One region of the Cryobacterium sp. GrIS_2_6 genome, then DNA from elsewhere that is predicted to be linked to it. Evidence: predicted binding sites of a transcription regulator. Region 1 holds the regulator's gene; each other region holds the start of a gene.

Evidence for each region. The regulator HrcA, encoded in region 1, represses chaperone genes, less so after heat shock. The targets are predictions, from matches to a motif close to TTNGCACTCGNNNNNNNCGAGTGCNAA.
Region 2: a site for HrcA is predicted at 6,595-6,621, ahead of groL (chaperonin GroEL). Genes of this name have one in related genera too.
Region 3: a site for HrcA is predicted at 6,765-6,791, ahead of groES (co-chaperone GroES). Genes of this name have one in related genera too.

The regions. Positions count from the first base shown of each region.
Region 1 covers NZ_JAXCHP010000001.1:1,570,197-1,581,730, forward strand. The annotation lists gene RCH22_RS07875 (16S rRNA (uracil(1498)-N(3))-methyltransferase) at 1-689, opposite strand, end outside; gene dnaJ (molecular chaperone DnaJ) at 694-1,806, opposite strand; gene hrcA (heat-inducible transcriptional repressor HrcA) at 1,869-2,882, opposite strand; gene RCH22_RS07890 (DUF4870 domain-containing protein) at 3,050-3,472, shown strand; gene RCH22_RS07895 (DUF4870 domain-containing protein) at 3,554-3,928, shown strand; gene hemW (radical SAM family heme chaperone HemW) at 3,940-5,166, opposite strand; gene RCH22_RS07905 (DUF1990 domain-containing protein) at 5,169-5,816, opposite strand; gene lepA (translation elongation factor 4) at 5,821-7,674, opposite strand; gene RCH22_RS07915 (alpha/beta hydrolase) at 7,810-8,244, shown strand; gene rpsT (30S ribosomal protein S20) at 8,411-8,674, shown strand; gene RCH22_RS07925 (ABC transporter permease) at 8,753-9,583, opposite strand; gene RCH22_RS07930 (ATP-binding cassette domain-containing protein) at 9,580-10,560, opposite strand; gene RCH22_RS07935 (DUF4097 family beta strand repeat-containing protein) at 10,717-11,534, opposite strand, start outside.
Region 2 covers NZ_JAXCHP010000001.1:4,113,105-4,121,746, forward strand. The annotation lists gene RCH22_RS19920 (hypothetical protein) at 1-42, opposite strand, end outside; gene RCH22_RS19925 (DUF4287 domain-containing protein) at 193-483, shown strand; gene RCH22_RS19930 (hypothetical protein) at 740-1,594, shown strand; partial or broken gene RCH22_RS19935 (DUF664 domain-containing protein) at 1,611-1,979, opposite strand; gene RCH22_RS19940 (hypothetical protein) at 2,198-2,602, opposite strand; gene RCH22_RS19945 (nitroreductase family protein) at 2,728-3,306, opposite strand; gene msrB (peptide-methionine (R)-S-oxide reductase MsrB) at 3,310-3,711, opposite strand; gene RCH22_RS19955 (DUF3263 domain-containing protein) at 3,982-4,284, shown strand; gene RCH22_RS19960 (LytR C-terminal domain-containing protein) at 4,355-4,936, shown strand; gene RCH22_RS19965 (cold-shock protein) at 5,162-5,365, shown strand; gene RCH22_RS19970 (DUF3048 domain-containing protein) at 5,605-6,534, shown strand; gene groL (chaperonin GroEL) at 6,666-8,285, shown strand.
Region 3 covers NZ_JAXCHP010000001.1:3,980,167-3,991,700, reverse strand. The annotation lists gene RCH22_RS19330 (branched-chain amino acid ABC transporter permease) at 1-932, shown strand, start outside; gene RCH22_RS19325 (ABC transporter ATP-binding protein) at 922-1,917, shown strand; gene RCH22_RS19320 (ABC transporter ATP-binding protein) at 1,920-2,702, shown strand; gene RCH22_RS19315 (ABC transporter substrate-binding protein) at 2,978-4,312, opposite strand; gene RCH22_RS19310 (hypothetical protein) at 4,499-5,263, opposite strand; gene rarD (EamA family transporter RarD) at 5,308-6,237, opposite strand; gene groES (co-chaperone GroES) at 6,393-6,689, opposite strand; gene RCH22_RS19295 (class I SAM-dependent methyltransferase) at 6,840-8,054, shown strand; gene RCH22_RS19290 (hypothetical protein) at 8,102-8,503, opposite strand; gene RCH22_RS19285 (hypothetical protein) at 8,546-9,136, opposite strand; gene RCH22_RS19280 (DUF4190 domain-containing protein) at 9,220-9,687, opposite strand; gene tsaD (tRNA (adenosine(37)-N6)-threonylcarbamoyltransferase complex transferase subunit TsaD) at 9,831-10,898, opposite strand; gene rimI (ribosomal protein S18-alanine N-acetyltransferase) at 10,895-11,434, opposite strand; gene tsaB (tRNA (adenosine(37)-N6)-threonylcarbamoyltransferase complex dimerization subunit type 1 TsaB) at 11,435-11,534, opposite strand, start outside.

The sequences.
Region 1 (11,534 bases):
ACCCGCAAGGCCCCGGCGGCTTCGAGCATCTCGAGTTCCGAGGCGGCGATGCCCCCCTCCGGACCGACGACGAGCACGATGTCCCGCGCCGCGGTTGCCTGGACATCGGCCGCGTCGGCCGCGTCGTCAACCGACGGCAACCGGGTCAGCCGGATGTCGGCGGTGGGCTCGAGGAGGAGCATCCGCGTGCCCTGCGCCAGCACGGCGAGTTGTTTGGTGCTCGTGAGGTCGGCGACGTCGGGAAGCCAGGGCCGAATCGATTGCTTGGACGCCTCGCGTACGATGGCGCGCCAACGCTCCCTTCCCTTGACGACCTTCTGGCCCTCCCAGCGTGTCACCGAGCGGGCGGCCGCCCACGGAACGACGCCGTCGACGCCGAGTTCGGTCGCGGCCTGCACCGCCATCTCGTCGCGGTCGCCCTTGGCGAGTGCCTGCACAAGGCGGATGCGCGGGCTCGGCCTCGCGACGCTCCGCGCGCTGTCGATCCGCAGGGCCAGCCGTCCGGGCTCCGCCTCCTCGACGGTCGTCTCCAGGAGCAGGCCTGACCCGTTCCCGGCGATCAGGTGCTCCCCCGGCCGGACCCTGCTCACGGTGACCGCGTGCCTGGCCTCCGCACCGGTGATGGTCGCGACGGCTCCGACTGGGCAGTCCTCCGCGCGGAGGGACTCGTCGATGAAGAAGTGCGCCATCCGGTTAGACGCGGAACCGGTCGCGGAGCTTCGCGAAGAGTCCCTGCTGCACCGCACTGAGCGCGGGCGCCGGGGACTTGTGCCTCGCGGCGAACTGTTCGATCAGTTCCCGCTCCTTGTGGTCGAGCTTGGTCGGCGTCACGACGTGGATTCCCACCTTGAGGTCGCCGCGGCCATTGCCGCGGAGGCGCGAGACTCCGCGGTCCTTGACCGTGATGACTTCGGAGCCCTGCACTCCGGCACGGATCTCGACGGTGATGTCCCCGTCGAGGGCCTTGACCGTTGTGGTCGTGCCGAGGATCGCATCCGTCATGGGCACGTCGAGGGTGCAGAGCAGGTCGTCACCGTCGCGGCTGAACACGTCGTGGTGGCGAACCTTCATTTCGAGGTACAGGTCGCCATTGGGGCCGCCGGCCGGTCCGGCCTCTCCGCTCCCGGGCATCTGCAGGCGCAGGCCGGTGTCGACGCCGGCGGGGATGTCGACCGGAACCGTGCGGCGGGCGCGGACGCGGCCCTGGCCCTGGCAGGTCACGCACGGGGTTGCGATGATCGTGCCGAAACCGCGGCAGGAGCCGCAGGGGCTCGAGGTCATCACATTGCCGAGCAGGGAGCGCACGGCGCGCTGGATGGTGCCGGTGCCGTGGCAGATGTCGCACGTGACGGGGGCGGTTCCCGGCTGGCAGCAGGTTCCGCTGCAGGTCGCGCAGACGATGGCCGTGTCGACCTCGAGGTCGCGGTGGGTTCCGAAGATGATCTCGTCGAGGTCGAGTTCGACCCGGATCAGGGCGTCCTGGCCGCGTTCGCGGCGAGACTTCGGTCCACGGCTGCCGCCGCCTCCTCCGAAGAAGGTCTCGAAGATGTCGCCGAAGTTGCCGAAGTTGCCGTCGAACCCGGCGTTTCCGCCCGTGCGGCCGTTGCCGCCGTGGTCGTAGTTGTCGCGCTGCTTCGGGTCGCTCAGCACGTCGTAGGCGTGCGTGACGAGCTTGAACCGCTCCGACGCGTCTGCGCCGGGGTTCACGTCGGGGTGGAGCTGGCGGGCGAGGCGCCGGTACGCCTTCTTGATTTCGTCGGTAGTGGCATCGCGGGCGACGCCGAGTACTTCGTAATGGTCAGCCAAAGCTGGCTCTCCTAGGTCTGTTTTCGTAGGTGTGCGGCGTGGGGGCTGGTCGAGGGACTCGCCTATTCGAGCAGGCGGGACAGGTAGCGGGCGACGGCACGGACGGCCGCCATGTTGTTCGAGTAGTCCATCCGGGTGGGGCCCAGGACGCCGAGGCGGGCAAGGTCTCCACCCTGCGAGCTGTAGCCGCTGGTCAGCACGCTGGTCTCGGAGAGGCCGAATGGCGCGTTCTCCCTGCCGATACTCACCGACACCCCGTGCTGGTCTGTCGCCATCTCGCCGAAGAGGCGCAGCAGGACGACCTGCTCCTCGATGGCCTCGAGCACCGGGTAGATGCTCCCGGTGAAGTCTTCCTCCGTGCGCACGAGGTTCGCGGCGCCGGCCATCACCAGCCGCTCCTGCCGGTTCGCACCCACCTGGTCGCGAAGGGTGAGGGTGACCAGGGAGACAACGTCCGGTTGCTCGCCGGCCAGGTCGGCGGCATCGGTGAGCGCGATCGCTGCTGCGCTCATGCTGAGGCCGACAACCGCGGCGTTGAGACGGGCGCGGAGGCGCACCAGCAGCTGCTCCTCGAGCGGCCGGGGCAACTCGATCACGCGTTGCTCGACCCGGCCGGCATCAGTGATCAGCACGGACAGGAGCCGGGTCTCCGAGAGCGCCACGAGCTCGATGTGGCGCACCTTCGCACGGGACAGCGAGGGGTACTGCACGAGCGCGACCTGGTGGGTGAGCTGGGAGAGCAACCGGACGCTGCGGGCGAGGACCTCGTCGAGGTCTGCGGACTGCCCGAGGAACGTTTCGATGGCCTGGCGCTGCGCCGCGGAGAGCGGGCGCAGATCGGCGAGGTGATCGACGAAGAGCCGGTACCCCTTGTCGGTCGGGATCCGCCCTGAGGAGGTGTGCGGGGCGATGATGAGCTCCTCCTCCTCGAGGAGAGCCATGTCATTGCGAATGGTCGCCGCCGACACTCCGAAGGAATGCCGGTCAACGATGGTTTTTGACCCGACGGGCTCGCGCGAGGCGACGTAGTCTTGAACAATGACCCGCAGAACTTCGAGGCTGCGATCCGAAACCATGACTGAATCGCCTCCTTTCCGGGTGACTGGGTGCCGGCGACTTTGGCACTCACAGCGTTTGACTGCCAATCATATCGCGACACACGGGGACACCCCCATTGCTAGCGGATGATTGGGCGCAGTACCTTGAGTCTTGTAACGGTCCCCCATCCGCACGGAAAGGCACGATGATGAGCAATTCAACCGGTAACAACGGCGACGATCCGAACCTGGGCCAGCGCCCCCCGCAGCAGCCATACCAGCCGGCAGCACCCACACCCGTTGCCGCTGCTCCCCTCACCGAGACCGAGGACCGCCAGTGGGCGTCCTTCGCGCACCTCGGCGGCATCATCGGCCCGCTCCCCTCCCTGATCATCTGGCTCGTGTTCAAGGATCGCGGTCGCTTCACCGCCCAGGAAGGCAAGGAAGCCCTGAACTTCCAGATCACGATCGCCATCCTCTACGTGATCGGCTCGATCCTCCCGTTCGTCGGTGCCCTGATCATCTTCGCCGCCTGGGTCGTGGCGATCATCTTCTCGATCCTCGGGTTCCTGAAGGCGAAGGACGGCCAGGCCTACCGCTACCCCTTCGCCCTGCGTCTCATCAAGTAGCGCAGCGACCGGCGGAACCTCAAACCACCCGGAGTATCTCGCGGGACAAGCACGACCAGATAACGCGTCCAAGGAGCCCGAATGTCCACACCACCCCCCGCCAATGCCTACCAGCCCGTTACGCCGATGAACCCGTCGGACGAACGCTTGTGGGCCACCCTGATCCACGTGGGCGGAATCCTCTTCGAGTTCGTGCCCGCGCTCATCGGTTACCTCGTGCTCAAGGACCGCGGCCCGTTCATCCGCGCGCACGCGGCGACGGCGCTCAACTTCCAGATCACCCTGGCCATCGCCTACGTGGTCAGCGGAGTGCTGACGCTGGCGCTGGTCGGGTTCCTGCTGCTGCCCGCCGTCTGGGTCCTGAGCGTTGTCTTCAGCATCATCGCTGCCCTCGCGGCCAACAAGGGCGAGTACTACACCTACCCGCTCACCCTCACCCTCAAGTTCGTAAGCTAGACCGCAGCACCTTAATCCGCGAGAAGCCGTCGTACGACGGCGTCCGCGAGAAGCCGTCCTCTCCTGGTCAGTTCGACCGTCCCGGACAGGGCGGCTTTCGCGTTGACGAGCTCATCGGCGATGAGACCGGCGACCTCGCGACGACCGAGCGGCGAAAGCGAGTCGATCCGGATACCCTCCCGGATGCGGGTGAGCAGCAGGACCCGCTCGACCTCGCGGGTGGTGTCGTCGAGGGTCTCTCGCCCTGCGGCCGGTGAGTCGCCGGCGAGGATCCGGTCGGCGTATGCGGAGGGGTGCTTGACGTTCCACCAGCGCACGCCGCCGACGTGGCTGTGCGCACCGGGTCCCACCCCCCACCAGTCCTGGCTGCGCCAGTATGCGAGGTTGTGCCTGGACCGGTGCGCGGCATCCGTCGCCCAGTTGCTGACCTCGTACCAGCCGTAGCCGGCCGCCTCGAGGAGTTCGTCGGCGAGTTCGTAGTACTCGGCCTGGGTGTCCTCGTCGACGGGGGCGAGTTCGCCGCGGCGGATCTGCCTTGCGAGCTTCGTGCCGTCCTCGACGATGAGCGAGTATGCGCTGATGTGGTTCGGGGACAGGCCGATGGCCTGTTCGAGGCTCGCGCGCCAGTCGGCGCCGGTCTCCCCCGGCGTTCCGTAGATGAGGTCGAGGCTGACGTCGAGCCCGGCGTCGCGGGCCCACCCGGTGACGAGCGGGATGCGTTCCGGGTCGTGGGTGCGCTCGAGGGTCGCGAGCACCCGGGGCACGGCGGACTGCATGCCGAAGGAGACCCTGGTGAAGCCGGCGGCGGCGAGGCTCGTGAGGTAGGCGGCGTCGACGGAGTCCGGGTTGGCTTCCGTGGTCACCTCCGCCCCCGCGGCGAGGCCCCAGGTGTCGCGGACGGCGTCGAGCATCCGCACCAGGTCCCCGGCGGGGAGCAGCGTCGGGGTGCCGCCGCCGAAGAACACCGTCGCGGCTTCCCTGCCCGGTACCCCCGAGTCGCGGAGGATGCGCCCTGCTGACTCGACCTCGGCGACGGCCTGTCCTGCGTAGTCGTGCTGGGACGCTCCGCGCAGCTCGGTCGCGGTGTAGGTGTTGAAGTCGCAGTAGCCGCAGCGCACCCGGCAGAACGGCACATGCAGGTACACGCCGAAGTCGCGCTCGGAGGCTCCGACGGCGGCGGATGCCGGGAGGAGGCCGTCGCGCGGGGCCGGATCGCCGAGGGGAAGGGCGCTGCCCATCGTCAGACCGCGCCGACCGGGTGCAGGGCGCGCAGGTAGCGGGCGGTGTACTTGGCCTGCTGCATGCGGACGATCGGCCAGGCGAGCCGGTAGTACCAGGTGCTCGGACGTGAGAAGGCCCGGATCGTCAGCCAGACGGAGTCGTCGGCCTGCCGGTCGACGATGAACGCCTCCTCGCCGCTCGCGGGGTGGCCGGCGAGGGTGCCGTAGCCGAAACCGATGCGGTCGGTCTCGTCGATGACGTAGACGACGCGTACGGGCGAGTCGACGGTGAACGGGCCCACCGCCACCGAGAGGCGCGCGGACATGCCGTTGACGATGTACGGGGTGCCGTCGTCGGCGAACGTCGCCTCGTCGACCGGGTGCTCCTGGTTCGCCGAGGGGGTGCCGTCGGCGTTGAATACGATCCCGGAGTACTGGACGCCGGTGCTCTGCTGGAGGTCGGTGACGGTCATGCCACTGCCGAGCTGCACGCCCCAGGTCATCAGGAGCGCGGCGGCGGTCCGGAACCGCACTTCACCGCTGCCGAGGCGCACGGTGCGTTCGAGCGGCCGGTAACCGCGCGGCGGGTACCGGAGCAGGTCAGAGGCGAGGGTGCCGCCGATCGCCGCATAGGTGACGGCCGCGTCGGTGAAGGTGGAACGCCGCATCCGCCTACTTCTTCTCTTTCTTGGCCGGCTCGTCCCCCGAGAGCGCGGCGATGAAGGCCTCCTGCGGCACCTCGACGCGGCCGACCATCTTCATGCGCTTCTTGCCCTCTTTCTGCTTCTCGAGCAGCTTGCGCTTGCGGGAGATGTCGCCGCCGTAACACTTGGCGAGGACGTCCTTGCGGATGGCGCTGATCGATTCGCGGGCGATGATGCGGGCGCCGATCGCGGCCTGGATCGGAACGTCGAACTGCTGCCGTGGGATGAGCTTCCGCAGCCGCCCGGTCATCAGCACGCCGTAGTCGTATGCCTTGTCGCGGTGCACGATGGCGCTGAACGCGTCCACCTGCTCGCCCTGGAGCAGGATGTCGACCTTGACCAGGTCTGCCTCCTGCGAGCCGATCGGTTCGTAGTCGAGCGAGGCGTACCCGGCGGTCTTGCTCTTCAGCTGGTCGAAGAAGTCGAAGACGATCTCACCGAGCGGCATCGTGTAGCGGATCTCGACCCGGTCCTCACCGAGGTATTCCATGCCGAGCAGGGTGCCGCGGCGGCCCTGGCAGAGCTCCATGATGACGCCGACGTAGTCCTTGGGCGCGAGGATCGCCGCCTTGACGATCGGTTCCTCGACCTTGGCGATCTTGCCGTCAGGGAACTCGCTCGGGTTCGTCACGGTGACGGTCTTCTTGTCGTCGGTCGAGACCTCGTAGATCACGCTCGGGGCCGTCGTGATCAGGTCGAGGTTGAACTCGCGGTCGAGGCGCTCGGTGATGATCTCGAGGTGCAGCAGCCCGAGGAACCCGCAGCGGAACCCGAAGCCGAGGGCGACGGATGTCTCCGGCTCGTAGACGAGGGAGGCATCGGAGAGCTTGAGCTTGTCAAGTGCTTCACGGAGGGCCGGGTAGTCGCTGCCGTCGATCGGGTACAGGCCGGAGAACACCATCGGCTTGGGCTCCGTGTAGCCGGGGAGGGCGACGGTTGCCGGGCGCAGCGCGGTCGTGACGGTGTCGCCGACCTTGGACTGGCGGACGTCCTTCACGCCGGTGATCAGGTAGCCGACCTCGCCGACGCCGAGACCCTTGCTCGGGGTCGGCTCCGGGCTCGTCACGCCGATCTCGAGGATCTCGTGCGTCGCCCGGGTGGACATCATCTGGATCTTCTCGCGCGGGCTGAGCTTGCCGTCGATCATGCGGACGTAGGTGACGACGCCGCGGTAGCTGTCGTAGACCGAGTCGAAGATCATCGCGCGGGCGGGGGCGTCCGGGTCGCCGACGGGGGCGGGAATGAGCCGGGTGGCACGGTCGAGCAGTTCGGCGACGCCGACTCCGGTCTTGCCCGAGACGCGCAGCACGTCCTCCGGCTTGCCGCCGATCAGGCTCGCGAGTTCCTTCGCGTACTTGTCGGGATCCGCGGCGGGGAGGTCGATCTTGTTGAGCACCGGGATGATCGTGAGGTCGTTCTCGAGGGCAAGGTAGAGGTTCGCGAGGGTCTGGGCTTCGATGCCCTGGGCCGCGTCGACGAGCAGGATGGCACCCTCGCAGGCCGCGAGGCTCCGGGAGACCTCGTAGGTGAAGTCGACATGACCGGGGGTGTCGATCATGTTGAGCGCGTAGGCCTGGCCGTCGAGTTCCCAGGGCATCCTCACGGCCTGGCTCTTGATCGTGATGCCGCGTTCGCGTTCGATGTCCATGCGGTCGAGGTACTGGGCCCGCATCAGGCGGTCGTCGACGACGCCGGTGATCTGCAGCATCCGGTCGGCGAGGGTGGACTTGCCGTGGTCGATGTGCGCGATGATGCAGAAGTTACGGATGAATGCCGGCGGTGTTGCGGCCGGCAGGAACGCCGTGAGGGGTCTGGGTGACATGATCCGGTAATTCTCCCATAGCTCAGGCCCGCCGCGGGTTTCGCCCGCGGAGAGCTCATCGCGCCCCACTAGGCTTTCCGATAATCGGCCGGGTCGCGCCGGCCCCTCTGGAGGACCGATGACAATCCCGAGCGGGTGATCGGTCTCGTGGCGGCGGCCTGCAGCTTCATTCCGGCCGGTCCGGGGCTTGAGATCTACCGGTGGTTGGCCAGAGTGATCCGTCGCCTCCCCCACCAGGGCCTGTGGATGCACACAACGCTTGTGCGCCTTCTGCTGCCCCGGGAGGGCGCGCTCGAAGCCCTCGCCGGCGGCGTGCCGCTCGGTGTCATGGATGCCGGACTCAGCGCGACCGCGACCCTCCAGCCCGTGCGGAGCCTGGCCGAATACCCCGGGCCGGTCTGGCTGGTCAACGGCGCCTTCGACCAGTTTCGCCTGCACGAGAAACGGTTCCTCGCCGCGTGCCCGAACGGGTATCTCATCGTCGTCCCCCGGGCCTCGCACCTGGTCAGCCTCGCCCAGCCGGACCGCTTCGCGGCGATCCTGGGCCGGATCCTGGCCGGGCTCCCATGAGGTTCGTGGCATTGATCGTCCGCCCCGATTGTCGGCCCGAGCGATTAACTGGTATCGTTGCCTGTTGGCTTGCGTGTTGGGTCCCACCCCACCACGATTTTGCCGTACGGCGCCCTCTACCGCCACGCGGCCCATCCGAACAAGAACCTAACGAAAGCGTATAAACGTGGCAAATATCAAGTCGCAGATCAAGCGAATTGGCACCAACAAGAAGGCCCAGGAGCGCAACAAGGCGGTCAAGAGCGAGTTCAAGACCGCCGTTCGCGCTGCGCGCCTCGCTGTCACCTCCGGCGACAAGGACAAGGCTGTCGCCAGCCTCGCGATTGCGTCGAAGAAGCTCGACAAGGCCGTCAGCAAGGGTGTCATCCACCGCAACCAGGCTGCAAACAAGAAGTCGGCGCTCGCCAAGTCCGTCGGCGCGCTCGTCTAGTCTCCGCACTACCCGGCCGGATTTCCGGCTCGCGAATAAGCCCCCGCCGAACGACGGGGGCTTTTTTCGTGTCTGCCGTCAGCGCACGGACTTGCGCTCGTAGAGCGCCATCGACCAGGCGTAGCCGACGAGAGCGAGCACGGCGCACCATCCGATCGCGAGCACCGGGTTCCAGCCGAGCGGGGTGCCGAGGAGCAGCCCGCGCAGGCTCTCGATGAACGGCGTGAACGGCTGGTACTGCGCGAACCACTGCAGCCACTCCGGCATCGAGGCCGTCGGCACGAAACCGCTGCCCAGAAGCGGCAGGAGGGTCAGCAGCAGGGGCAGGTTGCTGGCCGTCTCGACAGTCTTCGACTGCATTCCCATCGCGACGCCGAGCCAGCTCACCGCGAACGAGATGAGCACGATCAGGCCTGCCGCGGCAAGCCATTCCGCCGGACTCGCCGTGGGCCGGAATCCGATCAGGAGGCCGACGCCGAGCACGAGCACGACGGCGATGACGGACTGGACGGTGTTTCCGACCACGTGTCCGGCGAGGACCGCAGCCCGCGAGATCGACATGGTGCGGAAGCGTGCCGTGATTCCCTCCGTCATATCCATGGCGACGGTGATCGAGGCGCCGCCCGCACTGCCGGAGATCGTGATGAGGAGGATTCCGGGCATCACGTAGGCCAGGTAGGCATCGCGGCCGCCGGAGGCATCGACTCCGGGCAGGCCGGCCCCCAGCGTTCCGCCGAAGACGAACACGAGGATCAGCAGCGCCACCACGGGGCCGAGGATGGTGAACAGAGAGAGGCCGGGGTAGCGCACCATGTGCAGCAGGTTGCGCTGCAACATCGTGACGGTGTCTGCGATCACATGCGACCTCCGGCCAGGGGCCGGTGCGTGCGCGGCAGTGAGGGTGGTCATGATTCTGTTCCCTTCGTTCGAGCCGGTTCGACCGCACCGGCTTGGGCGGACCTGTTCGTGGTGGCGGTGAGGGCGAAGAAGACGTCGTCGAGATCGGGCGTGTGGATGCTCAGGTCCTCCATCGCGACGCCTGCGTTGTCGAGGCGGTCCAGGATGCCGCGCAGAGCGCCGACCGTGCCGTCGCCCGGCACGGTGAGCGCAAGCCCTGCCTCATCGCGAGTGGAGTCGCCAAGCAGGCGTGCGGCGGCGTCGAGCGCCGCCGCATCCGTGAACCGCAGCCGGATGTGGCCGCCGGGGACGAGGCGCTTGAGCTCGTCCGGGGTGCCGTTCGCGACGATCCGGCCGCCGTCGAGCACGGCGATGCGGTCGGCCAGCTCATCGGCCTCGTCGAGGTACTGGGTCGTGAGCAGCACCGTCGTGCCGTCCGTGACGAGGCCGCGCACGATGTCCCACATCGTGTGGCGGCTGCGCGGGTCCAGGCCGGAGGTCGGCTCGTCGAGGAAGAGCACACTCGGCGCCGCGACGAGCGTCATGGCGAGGTCGAGACGGCGACGCATCCCTCCGGAGTATGTGGCGAGCGGCTTCCGGGCGGACTCGTCGAGGTCGAACTGTTCGAGGAGTTCGGCCACCCGCCGGGCCCCGCGTTTCGGCCCCAGGTGCCGCAGCCTCGCCATCAGGCGGAGGTTCTCCTCACCGGTGAGCAGGCCGTCGACGGCCGAGAACTGGCCGGTGAGGCCGATCGCGGCGCGGACGCCGTCGTGGTCACCCACCACGTCGCATCCGTTGACAACGGCGGTTCCGCCGTCCGGTCGCACGAGCGTGGACAGGATGTGCACGGTCGTGGTCTTGCCCGCGCCGTTCGGGCCGAGCAGCGCCGTGACGGTGCCCGCCTCGACGCTGAGGTCGACCTGGTCGAGCACGGTCTTTCGGCCATAGGCCTTACGGAGCCCCTGGACGTCGATCGCCGGTCTGGTCATGTCTCTCATTCCTTTCTGCTGGGTGAGTGCCGTGCTGGTTTCTGTTGCTGGTCCACTGTTGCTGGTGAGTGCGCCGCCGGCTCTCTGGGCTGGCCCACTGCACGGTTTCCCGGGTGGTCGGGCCGGGGTGGCGGCCAGGGAGGCGGGATGGCCAGGTCAGCGGGCCCGTTCCACGGCGATGTCGCCGAAATGGGTGCGCGCACGGACAGAGACGGTGTGCTCGACGGCGTCGGGAGCCCGGTCACCGGCCAGTTCGTTGCGCACCCGCCCTTCCTTTGTGGCGAGGTCGAGCCAGGCGGGGATGCCCGGCCGGACGCCGACGGTCACCTGGCCGAAGCCGCTCTCGAGCTGGACCGAACCGCTCGACACGTCATGCAGGTGGATGCTGCCGTACGCGGTCTTCGCCGAGACGGAGGCGCGGGCCGTGGTGATGTCGAGGTCGCCGTAGGAGAGCTTCGCTTCGAGGTCGCCGCCGGATTCACCGATCAGGATGCTGCCGTGCGACGCCTTGAGGACGGCGTCACCGGTGACGGTGCCGATCCGGATCTGACCGTGGTCCGCCGTGATGTCGATGTCACCGTCTGCGGTGGTCACTGTCGCATTGCCGTGGGAGGCACGCAGCCACAGGTCGCCCGTGGTGTCGAGGTTCACGGCACCGGTCAACGCCTTGATGCGGGTCGCGCCGAGCCGACCGACGGTGCGCACGCCGCCGACGCTGATCTCGACGGTCAGCCGCGATCCGGTGGGCAACTCGACCTTCACATCGACGGACTCGGTCGGGCCGATCACGCTGAAGCGGGCCTTCGGCCCCGTGAGAGTCAACCGGCTGCCGTCGAACTCGACCCTGGTCTCCTCCGCGCCCCTGCGGTCGACGGCCTTCGCCGGGTTGGTCGGCGACACCGTCACGATCGTGTCTGTGCGGTCGCCGGCGAGCACCTCGACGATGCCGACGGGCAGGTTGATGGCAAGGTCGA
Region 2 (8,642 bases), 2.5 Mb from region 1:
CTCGAGGTTGATCGCGCCAAGGGCGATGTGAGGAGCCGTCATCTCGCCGACGCTAGCACGCGTCCGACACACATCTCGGGACAGCGGATCCGCAAATGTGGGATTCTCCGGTCCAAACGATTGCGACCCGGTCCTGAAGGCGGTTTGATGGACCGGCCCGAGATTCCGGGTTCCACCAGCGAAGGAGCAGAGATGTCATTCCAGGCCTACCTTGACAACATCGAAGACAAGACTGGCCTGACCCCGCGCGAGTTCATCACCCTCGCCCACGAGAAGGGGTTCGACGACCCGTCCACGAAGGCCGGCGTGATCGTCGACTGGCTGAAGGCGGACTTCGACCTGGGTCGAGGTCACGCGATGGCCCTCGTGCACGTCATCAAGAACGGCGAGAAGATCGACGCCAAGCACGTCGGGACCGGGACCATGCACAGCGACGCGTCCGACACGCTCTGGCTCGACGGGAAACTGAAGCGCTCCCGGTGACCGGGTGAACGCAGCCGTCGCCAAGATGTCGTAGTTTGACACTGCGGGCAGACGCCGGGCGCGAAATGGTCGATGATGGCATAGTCGGCCTCGAACGCGCCACCGCGTCGACCGACGCCGCCAGACCAGAGGGATGCACGCCCATGCCGCACGACGCCATCGCCCGGGAGGGAGACCGGTGACAGCAGAGCGCTCCGGGCTGCTCGGCTTTGGTCGAACCGCCTGGTTCAGGCTCGCCGTGGCCATCATCCTCGCGATCGGCCTGCTCGCCGCCGCCGTGCTCGCCGCCAAGGGCCTCCGTTCGCTGCCGGCCGTGCGATCCTTCCTGACCGACTTCCCGGGAACGTCGCCGCTGCCGTCCGGGGCGCCCGTCGGCTTCCCGGCCTGGCTGGCCTGGCAGCATGGGCTCAACGTCTTCTTCCTCCTCTTCATCGTGCGTTCGGGCTGGCAGGTCCGCACTGCCGGGCGGCCGACCATGTTCTGGACCCGGCGCAATATCGGGCTGGTCCGCACGAAACGAGCGCCCACCCGGATGGGCATCAACGTCTGGCTGCACCTCTCGGTCGACGCGCTCTGGGTGCTCAATGGGCTCCTCTTCTACGTGCTGCTCTTCGTCACCGGCCAGTGGGTGCGAATCGTTCCGGTCAGCTGGGACATCATTCCCAACGCCGTCTCTGCCGCGCTCCAGTACGTCTCGCTGGGCTGGCCGGTCTCCGACGGTTGGGTGAACTACAACGCCCTCCAGACCCTGAGCTACTTCACCATCGTGTTCGTGGCCGCTCCGCTCGCGCTGGCCACCGGCATCCGCCTGTCGCCGCTCTGGACGTCACGCCGGCTGAGCGAACTCGTCCCGCTCCGCCCGACCAAGGCGGTGCACGTCGGCGTGATGGTCGTCTTCCTGATCTTCGTCGTCGTGCACGTGACCCTGGTCTTCGCGACCGGGGCGCTCCGCAACCTCAACCACATGTACGCCGTGCAGAGCGACGACGGCTGGACCGGATTCTGGATCTTCGCGGCCTCGGTCGTCGTGATGATCGTGGCGTGGTTCGCCGCCGGCCCGCGCCTGCTGCGGGCGGTCGCCTCGCTCGGCGGCACCGTCATCTCGCGCTGAGCCGCGCCGGCGCCGGTCAGTGCTGGGCCGACTCCTGCGCGGCCGCCTCGACGCGTTCAGGGTAGCCCTCCCACCAGGCGCGGTCGGCCGGCGGCATATTGTCGTTGCCCTGCCGGAGTCCGGCTTCCCCGTCGTTGAGCTCTCGGACGAGGTCGGTGTGACCGGCGTGCCGGTGCGTCTCCGCGATGAGGTGCACCAGGATCTCGTGCAGGCTCGCGGCGCTCCGGTCGCCCGTCCACCACGGCACCTGTCCGATGGTGTCGAGCGAGAGCGCATCGATCGTCGCGCTCGAGTGCGTCCCGACCCGGCGGTAGAGGGCGATGAGCGACTCGCAGGACTGATCCGGCGTCGCCCACATATCCGTGTTGAACTCGACGTCGTCCGCCGTCCACGGAAGCGATTCCGGGCATCAGTCATCCCGCCAGCCTCGCAGACCCGGCCCTGCGGGCCAAGCGATCCTTGCCGATCCGGGCCGATCCGGGCCGACCAGGGCCGATCCGGGCGGGTCTGCTCCAGGACTCATCGACCAGCCCTGGGCGCCGACCGACTGCGCGTTCCGCGATCCGTCCGGCAACACGGCACGCATCGCGCAGGCCGAGTGACCTACGGGCGAGCGCTCATCTGGCCGAACTCGGGGCTCACGGGTCGGCGGATGCTGCCGGCGCTCGACAGTGCGAGGGCCGGCAGTCCCACAGCGGGGTAGTCCGCCTGCGGCCAGACGATCGGCTCGAGCTCCCGGCTAGCCAGGCGGGACCGCGGCCCCTTGGCGAGCAGGACGACCCAGACATAGCAGCCGACGAGCGCCCAGAGGAAACGGAGCACGATATCCACGAGCGGTTCCAGGATGGTGGCGTCGGCATCGTCGAGGCTCGGGCTCCGGGGAACGGCGGAGGCGGTGGCAGCAGGAGCGTCGGCGGTCAGGGGTGCTGTCGCAGCCGGCCGCAGGACGGTCAGCGTGGCGAGGGAGACGGTGTCGGGCCGGACGAGTGTGCTGATTTCTGCGCTCACGCCACGAGGATACGTCCCGCGCCTGCTGCGCCCGGGACATTCTGCCGACGTTCAGGTAAAGAAACGGTGAAGCCTCGCCTTCGCGCGACCCTGAAAAACTGAAAATGGGGGCAGTCAGGGGGTGGTCAGAGTGCGGTGAGGTGCGCGGCAGGGTCGATCGGGAGCCGGACGCCCGGCTTCGCACCAGACGGCACTCCGCCGACATAGAGCCAGCCGAGCAACTCCTCCGACCCGGCGAGCCCGTGCAGCCGGTGCACCTCGGCGGTGCGGGTGAACGCCCCGGTGCGCCACATCACACCCCAGCCGGCCTGCGCCAACAGGAGGCTCAGGGCGTGTCCGACACCCGCCGCGGTGACGTCCTGTTCCCAGGGTTCGACCTTGTCGCTCTCCCGATGGCTCGCGACGACCGCGATCAACAGCGACGCCCGAAGCGGCTTACCCGCAAGCTTGGCCAGCTCCGCAGCGGACGGCGGTTCCGCACCGGCCTCAGCGGCGAGGCGGGCGGATGCCGCGGCGAACGCCGCCCCGAGCCGCGTGCGGGCATCCCCGCGCAGCTCGATCAGGCGCCAGGGCCGCAAGGCCCCGTGGTCGGCCACGCGCGCGCACGCGGCCACGAGCGGGAGCAGGTCGTCGTGCGTAGGGGCATCCGTCGTCACGGCGGACGAAGAACGCCGCCCGCCGATGGCCTCGAGCGCCGTGGACACGGTCTAGTCGACCGGCTTGAACTCGAGCGAGATGGAGTTCATGCAGTAGCGGTCCCCGGTCGGGGTGCCGAAACCGTCGTCGAAGACGTGCCCGAGATGCGAACCGCAGTTCGCGCAGCGCACCTCGGTGCGGACGACGCCGAGGGAGGTGTCCTCGATGAGTTCGACGGCCTCCGGGCGCACCGACTCATAGAAGCTCGGCCAGCCGCAGCCGGAATCGAACTTCGTGCCGCTCTTGAAGAGTTCGGCGTGGCAGGCGCCGCAGGTATAGATGCCGGAGCGGCTCTCGTCGAGTAGCTCCCCGGTCCAGGCCCGCTCGGTGGCGGCCTGCCGCAGTACGGCAAACTTCTCCGGCCCGAGTTCCGCGGCCCATTCAGCGTCTGACTTCGTGACTTCGTAGTCCATGGTTCATCCTTCCCATCGGGCGAGGGCGCAGTGCAGCGTGGCCGCCAACCCTCCCAACAAGCTTAAACTCAGCCCGGCAGCGGCGTATTCCGATTCCCGGGCCCGTTCAGCACTTTCACAACGGGATGTTCGACGGGACGCTCCCGCGACTGCCCGGGCACTTTCCTCCCGACGAGGGAGCGACCCGCGTGGCCCAGCAAATCCATAGCCGACGCCAAATAGGATTCGAGCAGCGAATGGCGATGGTGAAAGAGGTGGATGGTGGACGGCGTGCCTGACCCGAACCCCGCCGACTCCCCGGGCGGACTCACCGACCGCGACCGCGGCATCCTGAGCTTCGAACGGCGCTGGTTCACGCATGCCGGAGCCAAGGAGCAGGCGATCCGTTCCGAGTTCGGGCTGTCCTCGGCCCGGTACTATCAACTATTGGGCGTTTTGATCGACTCCCCTCTTGCCCTGGCTCACGATCCGATGCTGGTGAAACGCCTGCAGCGGATGCGTGCAGCCCGTGCGCAGGCACGGGAGCGCCGGACAGTGCGCGCTCCGGAGCACCGAACCAGCCCCGCCCCCTAGGCGCAGCCGGCTTTCCGACCCCGACGTTCCACCCATTCGCCCGCGACAAGAGGATCGACCCAGCCCCACAATGCCTCCCACCTATCCGAAAGACCGCTTCGACCATCTGCCGCACTCCCTCGACCGGGTGGGCGCCCATCGCGCCCCCGGAAAGAAGGGACGCCACTGGGTTGCGTTCTGGTGGGCACTGGGGGCAACGGCCGTCCTGATCGGCCTCGGAGTCTTCGGGATGGCCTCGCTCAGCAACAAACTGAACATCGCGATCCCCGGGCTGTCCTCCAGTTCGGCGACAGACCCGGCAACGGCAACGGATGCCGCGACCGCCGTTCCGACGGCCGTCGCGACGGTCGATCCGAGCCTCACCGTAACCGTGCTCAACGGTACAAAGGGAACGGGTGTCGCCAAGGCTGCCGGGGACGTGCTCTCCGCGGCCGGCTGGACTGTCGGCGCGCTCAGTAACGCGAGCACCGAAGATGTGACCAAGACGACCGTGTACTACGCCGATGCGACCCTCGAGGGCGCCGCCCGCGGGGTCGCGGCTTCGTTGCCGGGATCCACGGTGCTCCTCGCGAGCGACTTCGCGGCCTCGGGGGCCGACCTCACGGTCGTCGTCGGGGCGGACTTCGTGTCCAGCACCACGCCCACGTCCTGACCGGCCATTCGCCTCCGGTTACATAACTCCACGGGGGCTCTTCGTCAACCCCCTTTCGTTCTTTCTTGGCTTCAGTACTCTTTGATTCAGGTCGCTCATCTCGTTCGTCCGGTTGCCCCCCTGGGGCATCCGACCGGTCGGATCAGATGGACGCAGTCACATGCGCCAGGCCCGGTACGGCCAACGGGCGGTTGCCGAAAATATCAGAGCACTGGGGAGTTACACATGGCGAACGGAACCGTCAAATGGTTCAACGCTGAAAAGGGTTTCGGCTTCATCACCGTCGACGGCGGCGGACAGGACGTCTTCGTCCACTATTCCGCCATCGACATGCACGGGTACAAGGTTTTGGAAGAGGGACAGCACGTCATCTTCGAAATGGGAACCGGGGCAAAGGGGCCACAGGCCGAGTCGGTACGTCCCGTCTGATCTGAAAAATCAGGCGCACCCTCATCAAGCGCACCCAATCTCGGGTAACATCCCGAGCCGCGCGGCATCCGCGAGTTTGCCGCGTTAGGGTGTGGGGCGTGACAGCGAAAAGAACTGCAACAATCCACGGGCGAAGCACGGCACGACTTTTCGGTGCCGTGCTTCTTCCATGCCTCCTCTTGGTGATGACGGCGTGCGCCGGAACTGAGCCGCCGACCACGGCGACGCCGACGGCGAGCGTGAAACCCACCGCGGCTTCTGTCGACGTCCCGCCGCCGCTGGCGATCGCGCCGCTTCGTGGCACGATCGTGCCGACCGGGAAGGCTGCGAACCCGTCCCTCGCTGTGAAGATCGACAACCACGAGGCCGCCAGGCCCCAGATCTCGCTGGATCGTGCTGACATCGTCTTCGAGGAACTCGTCGAGGGCGGACTGACCCGTTACGTCGGCGTCTGGCAGTCCGACATTCCCGACGCGATCGGCCCGGTGCGGTCGATCCGGCCGATGGACCCCGACATCATCACGCCGTTCGGCGGGATCGTCGCGTACTCCGGCGGACAGCAGATCTTCGTCGACATGATGAAGGCCACCCCCGTCATCAACTCGGTCTTCGACTACGACACGACGGGCCTGTTCTCCCGCGTCGCCGACAGGGAGGCCCCGCACAACGTCGTGTTGAAGGCCGCCGAACTCGTGGGGCGCAACGCCTCTGTCGCGCCGCCGGTGCAGCAGTTCGCGTATGCGGGCAGCATCGCGGCATCGACCGCCGGGGTCGACGGCACCCCGATCACCCAGATCAACGCGCGGTTCTCCGCATCGCGTTACCCCGGCTGGAGCTGGGACACGGCCTCACAGGCATACCTGCGCTCGCAGGAGGGCACCCCGGACCTCGACACGACCGGCGCCCGCCGGGGCGCCACCAACGTCCTCGTGCTCCGGGTCGACATCGACGGCACTTACGGCGAGGTACCCAAGACCGTCATGATCGGCACGGGGGAGGGCTCGGTGTCCGCCGGCGGCAAGACCGTGCACGCGACGTGGTCAAAGGCCGGGCAGGCTGACCCGATCCGGCTGATCGACGACAACGGGATCACCATTCGCCTCGCCCCGGGCAATACCTGGATCGAACTGATCCCGAACGGTACCGGCTCCGTCGAACTCGTCCCGTAGCCTCCCCCGACGCTTCCCGACGCTCACTTGCACTCTCGACCCCTGAGTGCCAGAATCGACTTGGCACTCTCTCCTTTTGAGTGCCAACCCATCACCGTTTTGGTAACGTCCGGGAGGGACGAGAAACACATATGGCAAAGATCATTGCTTTCAACGAAGAGGCCCGTCGTGGCCTTGAGCGTGGCCTGAACATCCTCGCTGACACGGTTAAGGTCACCCTCGGCCCGCGCGGACGTAACGTCGTACTGGAGAAGAAGTGGGGCGCCCCCACGATCACCAACGACGGTGTCTCGATCGCCAAGGAAATCGAACTCGACGACCCGTACGAGAAGATCGGTGCGGAACTCGTCAAAGAGGTCGCCAAGAAGACCGACGACGTTGCCGGCGACGGAACGACCACCGCGACCGTCCTCGCCCAGGCGCTCGTCCGCGAAGGCCTGCGCAACGTCGCAGCCGGCGCAGACCCGATCAGCCTCAAGCGCGGCATTGAAAAGGCCACCGCTGCGGTTATCGCAGAGCTGATCGCCAACGCCAAAGAGGTCGAGACCAAGGAAGAGATCGCGGCCACCGCATCCATCTCTGCCGGCGACGCTGAAATCGGCGCGATCATCGCCGAGGCCATCGACAAGGTCGGCAAGGAAGGCGTCGTCACCGTCGAGGAGTCCAACACCCTCGGCACCGAGCTCGAGCTCACCGAAGGCATGCGCTTCGACAAGGGCTTCCTGTCCGCGTACTTCGTGACCGACCCCGACCGTCAGGAAGCGGTCTTCGAAGACCCCTACATCCTGATCGTCAACTCCAAGGTCTCCAACATCAAGGACCTCCTCCCGATCGTGGACAAGGTCATCCAGACCGGCAAGCAGCTCCTCATCATCGCCGAGGACGTCGACGGCGAGGCTCTGGCCACGCTCGTTGTGAACAAGATCCGCGGCATCTTCAAGTCGGTCGCCGTCAAGGCTCCCGGCTTCGGCGACCGTCGCAAGGCCCAGCTGCAGGACATCGCCATCCTCACCGGTGGCCAGGTCATCTCCGAGGAGGTCGGCCTCAAGCTTGAGAACGTCACCCTCGACCTGCTCGGCAACGCGCGCAAGATCGTCATCACCAAGGACGAGACCACCATCGTCGAAGGCGCCGGAGACCCCGAAGCCATCGCCGGTCGCGTTCAGCAGATCCGCAACGAGATCGAGAACACCGACAGCGACTATGACCGTGAGAAGCTCCAGGAGCGTCTCGCCAAGCTCGCCGGCGGCGTTGCCGTCATCAAGGCCGGCGCCGCGACGGAGGTTGAGCTCAAGGAGCGCAAGCACCGTATCGAGGATGCCGTCCGCAACGCGAAGGCCGCTGTCGAAGAGGGCATCGTCGCCGGTGGTGGCGTCGCCCTCATCCAGGCCGGCAAGACCGCGTTCGAAAAGCTCGAGCTCGTCGGAGACGAGGCGACCGGCGCGAACATCGTCAAGGTCGCCATCGATGCCCCGCTCAAGCAGATCGCCCTCAACGCGGGTCTCGAGCCCGGCGTCGTCGCCGACAAGGTGCGCAACCTGCCGATCGGTTGGGGCCTCAACGCCGCGACCGGTGAGTACGTTGACATGCTCCTCGCCGGCATCAATGACCCGGTGAAGGTCACCCGCTCCGCGCTGCTCAACGCCGCGTCGATCGCCGGACTGTTCCTCACCACCGAGGCCGTTGTCGCCGACAAGCCGGAAAAGAACGCTGCTCCGGTCGGCGACCCGTCCGGCGGAATGGACTTCTAAGTCCACCCTGCTCGATAGCTAGACCGCTTCACCGCTTCACCGCAAACAGGGCGTTTCCTCCGGGAAGCGCCCTGTTTTCGCGTCCGGGCAGGCACGATCCCGATCCGGTCTCCGCACGACCGGCATCCGCCACGTCCCGGCATCCGCCACAATGTGGCGGACGCCGCTACCGGACGCCGCTACCGGACGCCGCTACCGGACGCCGCTACCGGACGCCGCTACCGGACGCCGCTACCGGACGCGCTACCGGACGCCGCGACCGGACGCCGCGACCGGACGCCGCTACCGGGCGAAGAGCCGCGCGTTGGCCTGCTCGATCTCGGCATACTGCTGGCCGGCCTGGTTGAGCGCCTGGCC
Region 3 (11,534 bases), 2.4 Mb from region 1:
CGGCAGCACTCGCCATCGCCGCCATCGGACTCAACATCCACTTCGGCTACACCGGCCTGCTCAACATGGGCCAAGCCGGGTTCATGCTCGTCGGCGCATACGCCTTCGCCATCTCCATCGTCGCGGGGATCCCACTGTTCCCGGCCGTGCTGATCGCACTCGTCGCCGCGGCGGTATTCGCACTCATCCTCGGCGTTCCGACGCTGAAGCTGCGCGGTGACTACCTCGCGATCGTCACGATCTCGGCCGCAGAGATCGTGCGGATGATCGGGCGCTCGTCGCTCCTCACCGACATCACCGGCGGCTCGAACGGTCTCACCGGTCAGAGCTACCGCGGCCCGTTCACCGACCTCTCCTTCCTCGGCGACGGCCAGACCACCCTCGGCCCGTTCACCTACGACAACACCGGCTCCAACGGCTGGTGGATCCGCCTGGTGGCGTGGTCCATCGTCGGGATCCTCTGCCTCTTCGTGTTCCTGCTGATGCGGAGCCCCTGGGGTCGCGTGCTCCGCGGCATCCGGGAAGACGAGGATGCGATCCGCAGCCTCGGCAAGAACGTCTACAGCTACAAGATGCAGGCGCTCATCCTCGGCGGCACCATCGGAGCGCTCGGCGGCATCATCTACGTGCTGCCGGCATCCGTTCAAGCGGACAGCATGGGACGCTCGATGACGTTCTTCGTGTGGACCGCACTGCTGCTCGGCGGCGCCGCGACCGTGTTCGGGCCCGTGCTCGGCTCGATCATCTTCTTCGCCCTGCGCCTGTTCGTGCAGGGCGTCGCCGGCCAGTTCGTGCCGGACAGCATCATGAACGGCCAGCAGGCGGAACAGTTCTCCTGGATCCTGATCGGTGTGGTGCTCATGCTCGTGGTGATCTTCAGACCCCAGGGTGTACTCGGTAACAAGAAGGAGCTGAGCTTCAATGTCAACTGATCTCGGAGTCACCGCCGCCCCGACAGCTGCTGCTGCCGCCGCCACCGCGAGCGTCGCCGCCGTCTCCCCCCTCCCCGGCGTCCCCAAGCCCGACCCGATCCTGGTCGTCGACAACATCGTGCGCCAGTTCGGCGGCATGACCGCCGTCAACGTGCCGCACCTCGAGGTGCAGCGCGGAATCATCACGGCCCTGATCGGCCCGAACGGCGCGGGCAAGACCACGTTCTTCAACCTGATCACGGGCTTCGACAAGCCGAGCTCCGCCCCGCGCCTCATCGGCGGGCCGAAGTCCGACCACGCCGCCCGCTCGATGTTCAACGGGCGTTCGGTCAACAACATGGGTGCAGCGAAGGTCGCCCAGCGCGGCATGGTGCGCACCTTCCAGCTCACCAAGGCGCTCAGCAGGCTCACCGTGCTCGAGAACATGCTCCTCGGCGCGAAGGACCAGCCCGGCGAAAACCTCTTCGCCGCGGTGATCAAGCCGCTCTGGGCGGCGCGCGAACGGGAGATCACGGCGCAGGCCGAGGACCTCCTGCAGCGCTTCAAGCTTCTCGAGAAGAAGAACGACATGGCCGGGAGCCTCTCCGGCGGCCAGAAGAAGCTCCTCGAGATGGCGCGGGCACTCATGAGCGAACCGACCATGATCATGCTCGATGAGCCGATGGCCGGGGTCAACCCCGCACTCACCCAGTCGCTGCTCGGGCACATCAAGTCACTCCGCGACGAGGGCATGACCGTCCTGTTCGTCGAGCACGACATGCACATGGTGCGGCACATCTCCGACTGGGTCGTCGTGATGGCCGAGGGCAAGGTTGTTGCGGAGGGCCCGTCGGCCACCGTCATGGACGACCAGGCCGTGATCGACGCCTACCTCGGCGCGCACCACGACACCGACCTCGGCGATGACTCGCTCCTCACGGACGAAGTCGCGGAGGAACTGGCCAAAGAGGTCGAACTCGAAAACCGCACGGAAGGCGACGCGTAGTCATGGTTGTACCCACAGGCTCTCCCGCTCCGGTCCTGCAGGCGACGGATCTCGTCGCCGGCTATGTTCCCGGGGTCAATATCCTCAACGGCTGCAACCTGGATGTCTACCCCGGTGAGCTCATCGGAATCATCGGTCCGAACGGCGCGGGCAAGTCCACGCTGCTCAAGGCACTGTTCGGACTGGTGTCCGTCCGCAGCGGCAGCGTCACGCTCAAGGGCGAAGACATCACCGGTTTCAAGGCGAACCGCCTCGTGCAGGCCGGCGTCGGCTTCGTCCCCCAGAACAACAACGTGTTCCCCTCCCTCACGATCGAGGAGAACCTGCAGATGGGCCTCTACCTGCGGCCCAAGCTGCTCGTCGAGCGTCTCGACGCGATCTTCGACCTGTTCCCCGCCCTCGCCGACCGCCGCACCCAGCGCGCCGGTTCGCTCTCCGGTGGTGAACGCCAGTCGGTCGCGATGGCGCGTGCGCTCATGATGGACCCGTCCGTGCTGCTCCTCGACGAACCGTCCGCCGGCCTGTCCCCTGTGCGTCAGGACGAGACCTTCATCCGCACCCGCCGCATCAACAAGACCGGCGTGACGATCGTGATGGTCGAGCAGAACGCGCGCCGGTGCCTGCAGATCTGCGACCGCGGTTACGTGCTCGACCAGGGCCGCAACGCCTACACAGGCACCGGCCGCGAGCTCGCCGACGACCCCAAGGTCATCGAGCTCTACCTCGGCACCCTCGCCAAGGACGTTGACGCCGAGAAGGACGAGAAGCCCGTCAGCATCGCCTGACCCGTCCGCACCGCCGAGAGGCCCGTGCCAGCCCCCTGGGGGCCGGTACGGGCCTTTTTGCGTCCCCGGCGGCATCCGCCACCGCGCCCGTCTGCGCAGCCCGCTACCGCAACGGCGGGCTGCCGAAACCGGCGCGGGCGCGACCGGCACTAGCACGCGAGCGGATGCTGCCGCGCACGGCACGGGGGCGGGCGCACGAAAGAGCGGGGCCGGGCTTTCGCCCGACCCCGCTCCCTGTGTTCGTGCGGCCTCAGCCGACGATCAGCACTCTCCTGCTAGTAGGAGGTCTGTCCTTCGATGGCGGACTGCCAGACCGGCTTGTTGTCCTTGTCGAACTTGTAGATGCCGATGAAGGCGCTCGACGGCTCGTTGTGCGAGTTGAACGGGCCGACGCCGGACTGTCCGACGTACTGGATGTCCGTTCCGGCGGTGACGAGCGGTGCACACTCGGCGTAGCTCTTGCACTTGGTGCCCTTGCCACTCGCGCCGGAAACGGCCGCGAGCTGCGCCTGGATGTCGGCGGAGACGGTGGACTTGGCCTTCAGGGCCGCGAGGGCGGAGAGGGTGGTCGCGTCGTAGGCCTCAGGAGCGTAGGAGAAGTCTCCGAGAGCTGCGTTCTGGGTGTCCTTGTACCAGGAGACGAGCTTGGCCTTGAAGTCATCTGCCGGGTATGCGCCAGGGATCGTGCCCTGTGCGCTGGTCAGCGTGCCGGCTTCGAAGTCCTTGCTGTAGTCGGCGGTGTTGCCGTCGGACAGGTAGACCTTGGAGAGGTCGACGCCCTGAGCCTTGAGCTCGGGGATGATCGACTTGGTCTCGTCGAAGGCGAGGATGACGATCGCGTCAGGGTTGGTCGCCTTCGCGGCGGTCACCTCGGACGAGAACGTAGTCTGGCCGGGGGGGAATTCCTGGCCGTTGCCCTTGCCGCCGTAGACGATGGTTCCGCCGGAGGCTTCGACGCTGGCCTGCGTGAAGTCGCGGAGGCCGGTTCCGTAGGAGTCGTTGAAGACGAGGAAGGCGACCTTTGCATTGCCGTCACCCGTAATGAGCTGGCCGAGCGCGGAACCCTGGACCGAGTCCGGCGGTGCGGTACGGAAGTAGAACGGACCGTAGCCGCTGAGCTTGGCCGACGTGTTGGCCGGAGAGATCTGGACGATCTTGGCGGAAGCGAAGGAGTCGACGACGTTGAGCGAAACGCTCGAGGACGCGGCGCCGATAGCGACGGAGACCTTGGCGGCGATGAGCTTCTGGGCGGACGCGGTCGAAATTGTCAGGTCGGTGCTGTCACCGGAGTCGGTGGCCAGGACGCAGGCGTCCTTGCCGCCGACGCCGCCGGCGGCGTTGATGTCGGAGACGGCGAGGCCGACGCCGGCGAGTTCCGGCGGGTTGAGATAGGCGAGGCTACCGGTGATCGGGAGGATCGAGCCGACGACCAGCGACTTGTCCGTGGACGCTCCGCTCGCACAAGCTGCGTCGGTGTACGAGGACGCGGCCGCAGCCGAGGTCGTGGTAGCGGTTGAACCGCCGCCGGATGCACAACCGGAGAGCATGACGGCGATGACGCCTGCTCCCGCCACGATGGCGGTCCGGAGGGCGTGCTTGGATTTAATCATCCTGGGTACCCTTTCATCTTGCACGCGTAAGTACGCCTCCGGGTGAGGCCTACTCGCGTTATTAGGCTCCAACCTAGGATCACTTTGTTTCGAAGATGTTTTCTTGCCGCGCAAAGAGAACATCGTTAGCGATTCGTGACACCACTGGCACCTGCTCTGGGGGACGCCGTCGGACGAGGTGCTGTACTAGGAGCGTTGCCCGGTCACGCCCTGGTATGCGATCTGCTTCTTTTCACCGAGGTCGGTGATGCAGGATGCCCAGGATGTACACACCGCCTCGCCGCGGCTGACCCGGTCGAGGGCCGGGGCGATCGAGGGCCCGCCGTCGTCGCCTGCCTCCATCGCGGCGAGGGCCGCGAGCACCACCCCGTCGAAGGCTTCCCCGCCTCCGGCGGTATCGGCGAGCCCGGGGTCCGAGGTGCGCAGGCGCACTGCGAAGGCCTCGTCCGCTGCGAGCGGAGTGCCGCCGTTCGTGAAGTCGTTCAGAGGCAGCAGGGCGATGCCCGCTGCTGCGACGGATGCCGTGACGTCAGCGGGCACCGCACTCGTCGCGTCCCAGAGAACGAGGTCAACGTGTCGCGCCACCAGGTCGGCAACCGCGGCCGCAACATTCCCCGTCGAGTTCCGATGCACGAGCTGGATCGGCATCGTGCCGGGCACGGCCTGCTCAAGGATCTCGCGGGCGGCCAGCTCGGTGCCGGCGACCTGAGCGGCGCCGGTCACGGCGGCTCCCGCTTCCCCGGTCATCGGGAACAGCGTGCCGATCAGCAGCGTGCCGTCACCGGTGGCCGCGAGAGTCGGGGCGACGGTCGGGGTGCTCGTCACGGCGACCGGGGCTCCACTCGCGGTGCACCCGGAAAGCAGCAGCGCGGCGGCGACGACGGTGAGCGCGAGACCGGCAGAAATGAGTCCTCGGGGGCGCGAGGTGACGTTCAGAGCTGGAAAGGGCATCCGTGGTCCTTTCACAGGTGGGGATGCTTTGAGCGTATCGCCGGTCACAGGGGTTCGGGGGATGCTCGCCGCGGGGCGCGTCCGGTGACGACCATGTCGGCCGTGAGGATCACGAGCGCGACCCAGACGAGCCCGAAGCCGACCCAGCGCTCCGGCGGCATCGGCTCGCCGAGAATGAAAACCCCGACGAGGAACTGCAGCACCGGCGCGACGAACTGCACAAGACCGAGCAGGCTGAGCGGCAGGCGGCGGGCGGCCGCTGCGAAGAACAGCAGCGGGACGGCCGTCACGACACCCGTCGAGACGAGGCCGACGGTGTGCCACGGCGACACGGTACCGAAGGTGAGCCCGGTGACGGCGCCCACGATGAGGAGTTCCGCGATCGCGATCGGCATCAGCCAGGCGGTCTCGAGGGTGAGGCCGGTGAGCGCGCCGACGCCGGGTCCGACGTTCTTCTTGATCAGCCCGTAGAACCCGAACGACAGGGCGAGGACGAGCGAGATCCACGGCAGCGCCCCGTAGCCGAGCGTCAGCACGAGCACAGCGGCCGCGCTGATCGCGACCGCGATCCACTGGATGCGCCGCAACCGCTCGTGCAGAACGAAGACGCCCAGCAGCACCGTGACGATCGGGTTCATGAAGTAGCCCAGGGCGGCCTCGACCACGTGCCCGGTCAGCGTCGCAAAGACGTAGGTCTGCCAGTTGACGAAGATCAGGAGGCCGGCCAGGCCCATCACCCAGACCGTCTTCGGGCGGCGGAGGACGATGAGCAGGGCGGGCCAGCCGCGGGTGACGGTGATCAGGGCGAGGCAGAAGACCAGGGAGAAGAGCACCCGCCAGGCAACGACCTCGAAGGGCCCCGTCGGGTGCAGCAGCAGAAAGAAGAGCGGGAGCAGGCCCCACAGGCCGTACGCGGAGATCGCGAAGGCCAGTCCGCTCGTCGGCTCGGCCGACTGACTCCGTGTCCTGCTCACAATGATTCCCCTTCGCGGGCATGCCCTGCTTTGACGTGCTCGGTGGTGCGGGCCGCGTTCACCTGGCAAAACAAAATCCCGGATGATCAGGCCATCCGGGATTTTGTGTTGTTCGTACGTGTACTGCGGTGGTGCGTGGCGCCTGGAACGAATCCCTAGCGGACGACGACGGCGAGCACGTCGCGTGCGGAGAGGACGAGGAGGTCGTCGCCACCGAACTTGACCTCGGTTCCGCCGTACTTGGAGTAGATGACCTTGTCGCCCACGGCAATGTCGAGCGGGATGCGGTTGCCGTTGTCGTCGATACGGCCGGGGCCGACGGCGACAACTTCGCCCTCCTGGGGCTTTTCCTTGGCAGTGTCAGGGATGACCAGACCTGATGCGGTGGTCTGCTCGGCGTCGACCTGCTTGATGACGATGCGATCCTCGAGCGGCTTGATGGAGACCGACACGGTTGACCTCTTTCTTAGCTAAGACTTGGTTGGCAGACTCACAGCGAGAGTGCTAACAGCGAGTTTAGGGCGCTTCTGGCACTCACGCAACGTGAGTGCCAGACTCGGGCGTTCCGGGCGCGGCGGCCACGGCTTGATATCGTTTGGACAATGGACCGCTCCGAGCTTGTTGACCTGTTGTCCCCCGAGGGGCTGCGCCTGTTGGACTCGCTTCCGCCCTGGGACAACGCCTCCGATGTGGTGCGCCTCGTGAGCGACCTGCGGAAGGCCGGCCACCCGCAGGGACTCGTGACCGCGGTGCTCGGCCAGTCCCGGCTGCGGGCGAAGGCCGTGGCCAAGTTCGGCGACTTCGCCGGGCGGATGCTCTTCACAGAGGCCGGTCTCGAACAGGCCACCCGCCTTCCCGTCGCCGCGCTGCACGCCGGCCGGTTCGCCGCTGCCGGACTGAAGCGGGTCGCCGATCTCGGCAGCGGGATCGGCAGCGACTCCATGGCCCTCGCCGCGCTCGACATCCAGGTGACCGCAGTGGACACCGACGAGGTCACGGCCACGGTCGCGAGCTACAACCTCGCCCCCTTCGACAATGCCACCGTCGTGCACGGTGACGCGGAGACCTTCGACCTCACCGGCTTCGACGCGGCCTGGCTCGACCCGGCCCGCCGCACGGCAGGTCACAGCAACACCTCCCGGCTGACCCGCCCGGAAGACTATTCGCCGAACCTCGACTTCGTCTTCGGCCTGAGCGAGCGGATGCCGATCGGCGTGAAACTCGGTCCGGGCCACGACCGCGACGGCATTCCCGCCGCCGCGGAAGCGCAGTGGGTGTCCGTAGACGGAAAGCTCGTGGAGATGGGGCTCTGGTTCGGCGTTCTCGCTCGCGAGGGCATCCGCCGTTCGGCCCTGCTCCTGGGCAGGGACGGCCGGCACGAGCTGACCGCGGCCGCGGACAGTCTGGACGTCGAGACCGTGCCCGGAGAGGCAGGCGTGCCAGGGAGCTACCTGTATGAGCCGGATGGCGCGGTGATCCGGGCGCGGCTGATCGGCGACCTGGCCCGCAGCATGGACGCGCTGATGCTCGGGGAGGGCATCGCGTACCTGAGCTCAGAGTCGCTGCACGAGACCCCGTTCGCGACGGCGTTCCGGGTGCTCGAGTCCCTGCCGGTGGACGAGAAGAAACTCCGGCTCGCGCTCAAGGAGCGTCGGATCGGCACGCTCGAGATCAAGAAGCGCGGCGTGGACGTTGACCCGGCCGTGCTGCGCACCCGGCTGAAGCTGCACGGGTCCGAGTCGGCCACTCTCGTGCTCACCCGGGCGGGCGGGCGCAGGCTTGCTCTGCTCGTGGAGCGGGTGCAGCCGCCGCGCTGAGCACTCAGTGCCGGACACTGGAGTGCCCGGAGTTCAGTGCCCGGAGCTCAGTGCGGGATGGGGCTGATGCCCTGGCTGATCAGCACGATCCAGCCGGCGGCGATGACGAGGCCCGCGAGGCCGGTACCGAGGCCCCAGGCCCAGATCGAGACGGCCGCGCGTTCGGTGCGGCTCGCCCAGACGGAGAGCACGACGGCCGCGAGCGAGAGCGGCGCGGTCCAGAACACGAAGACAGCGCCGGCGAGACCGACGGCGCCGAAGCAGAGGGACGCGACAGAGACGGCACGCCTGCTGGCGAGGGCGCGCAGCTCGGACTCGGTGTAGACGTACGGCACCCATTCGGTGGGAGCCGTGACGGTCGACGCGTAGTCGAGTTCGCCGGTGACTTCCTCCGGCGGGCGCGTCAGTTCGAAGCGGAGCTCGTCACCGGCGGCGCGTGCATCCGTCATCGCGGCCTCCCGGTCCGGTCACTTCGCCCGGGGAACGGGCTCTCAGCGATAGTAGTAGGTACTCGGCATGCTTGCGAAGACGATGATCCAGACGACGATGCTCAGCAGGGAGAGGGCGACGCCAACGATGCCCGTGATCAGGCCGGTGAGCCACAGGGCACGTGCGCGCGATTCCCTCGTGCGCCCGAGCGCCCCGAGCACGATGGCCGCGGCCGGAAGCAGCAGGGTGAGCACCCCGCCGACGAAGGGGATGAAGGCGACCGGGAGGCCGAGCAGTCCGACGACACCTGCGACGAGCGAGAGAATGCTGAGCAGCGGCTGGCGGGTGGGAGCCTGCGTCCCCGGGGCGGGCGGGTACGGATACCCGGAACCGGGCGGCGGCGGTCCGGCGGAGGGAGGACCGCCGGGCGCTGGACCGGCGGTCGGAGCATCCGTGAACGGCGGGCCGGCGAACCCAACGCCGCCGGATGCCAGGGACTCCGTTCCGGGCGGTCCTGCAGCGGCCACGGTGGACTCGCCGCGCGGAATCTGCGGGACCTCGGGAACCTCGGGCACGTGCGGCACGTCGGGCACCTGCGGAACCTCGGGAACCGGAGGGATTCCCGAAGCGCCCGGGGCGTTCAGATCACTCATGAGCTGTTCCTTTCCACTTCATTGACGGGTCAACGGTGACGACAGGTCAGTCGTGACGACGCCAGCAGGGACGATCCAGTGGGTCAGTAGCTGGAGTACCCGTTGGTCGAGGCCGTGCTGATCAGGACGACGAAGAGGATCGCGCCAATGATCCCGGCGACGATGCCGAGGTAGCCGAGCACGAGGCCGGCGATTGCGAGCCCTCGGCCCTTCTCCCCGGTCTTCTTGATCTGGCTGAGCGCGATGTGGCCGGTGATGATCGCCGCGAGAGAGACGAAGAACGCCGAAACGAGCGACACGATCGCGAGGACGTTGTACTTGTCCTGGGCGAGGGGCTGGCCGTATGCCTGCTGGCCGAACTCCTGCTGCTGGCCGTACTGCTGCTGCTGGCCGTACTGCTGCTGCTGGCCGTACTGCTGCTGACCGTGGGTGTCCGGAGCGCCGTACGCCGGGGCGGCAGGCGCCTGGTACGCGGGGGCGGCGGGCGGCTGGTAGATCGGGGGCTGGTTCACCGGGGGCGGGGTTACCGGAGGCTGGTTCGGGTCGGTCATGACTAACGGCTCCTTTGGGCTTCGATCAGCTGGCGGTGCCATAGTGGCACCCCCATTGAACGGGTGTCAACGCCCATGACGAGCCATGTCTGTTGCGTCCAGCGTATCGCGGATGCATAGGAACCGGAGATGGGACGCGGTTTTCAGCCCTGGATAACGGAGGCGGGGAGCGTTGAATCGGCGCCGAAGTCAAGGGTGGACGGCTCGTGACCCGCCATGATCAGCTGGGCGCCGAGCGCGGCGATCATGGCGCCGTTGTCGGTGCACAGCGAAAGCGGCGGGATGCGCAGGGCGATGCCTGCGGCATCCGTACGCTCGACGGCGACCTCGCGGAGCCGCGCGTTCGCGATCACCCCGCCGCCGAGGAGGAGGCGCGGCACCCCGAGGTCGGTGCACGCTGCGACGGCCTTGGTGAGCAGGATGTCGATGACGGCCTCGCGGAAGCTCGCCGCGACGTCCGCGAGCGGCACGGTCTCCCCCGCGTCGCGGGTCTGCTCGACCCAGCGGGCGACCGAGGTCTTCAGCCCGGAGAAGGAGAAATCGTAGCGGTGGTGTTCCATGTCCTTGTGATGGCTGAGGCCGCGGGGGAAGCGGATGTACGCCGGATCGCCGCCGAGCGCGACGCGGTCGATCTGCGGGCCGCCGGGGTATGGCAGGCCGAGGATGCGGGCGACCTTGTCGAAGGCCTCCCCCGCCGCGTCGTCGATCGTCTCGCCGAGCAGTTCGACGTCGGAGACGAGGTCGCGCACGAGGAGAAGCGAGGTGTGCCCTCCGGAGACGAGGAGGGCGATCGTCGGGTATTCGAGGGGCTCCGTGCCCGGGTCGGTGTCGGTCTGGAGCACGTCGGCGCCGACGTGGCCGACGAGGTGGTTGACCGCGTAGATCGGCTTGCCGAGGGCGATCGCCAGTGCTTTCGCGGCGCCGACGCCGACCATGAGGGCGCCGGACAGGCCGGGGCCGTAGGTGACGGCGATCGCGTCGACGTCCTCGAGGCGGATGCCCGCGTCGACGGTTGCCGCGCGGATCATCGGGACGAGCTCTTCGAGATGGGCGCGGGCCGCGACCTCGGGCACGACGCCGCCGTAGCGGGCGTGCTCGTCCATCGAGGAGGCGATCGTGTTGGAGAGCAGCCGGCTTCCGCGGACGATCCCGATGCCGGTTTCGTCGCACGAGGTTTCGATGCCGAGCACCAGGGGGTTGTCGCGGTTCATTCGGTCGCCTCCGCGGGATCCGTCGGGTCGGTCGGGGACTGCACCGGGTCGGGCGCGGCGAGCGCCGCCTCCGCGGGCGGCACTGCGAGTCGCATCACGAGCGCGTCGACGTTGTCCGGCTGGTAGTAGCCGCGCCGCACACCGATCTCCTCGAAGCCGAGCCGGAGGTAGACCCGCTGGGCGCCGGGGTTGTCAGCGCGGACCTCGAGGAATACCTCGCGGATGCCGCGCTTGCGGGCCTCGGTGACGAGGCTCTGCACGAGGGTGCCGCCGAGACCGTGCCGGCGGGCCGTCTCGGTGACGGCAATGGTCTGGATGTCGCCCTCGAGCGCCCCGCGCGGCGCGAGCAGCCCCGCGTATGCCTCGATGCGGTCTTGTTCGTCCGGCGGGACAGCGACGAGGTAGTAGCAGTCGGGGTCGGTCACGTCCCGGAGCATGCCCTCCGCGGACCAGGCGTCGTTCTCGAAGAGGCGGGTCTCGAGGGCCATGATGCCGTCGAGGTCGCCCGCGTGGGCGCGGCGCAGCTGCCAGGTCACTCAGCTCACCCGTTTCGGACCGTTGGAGAGGGTGACGTCGGGCGAGCGCAAGTAGAAGGCGGCGTCGGTCGCGAAGACACGGTCGTTGGCCAGCAGCAGT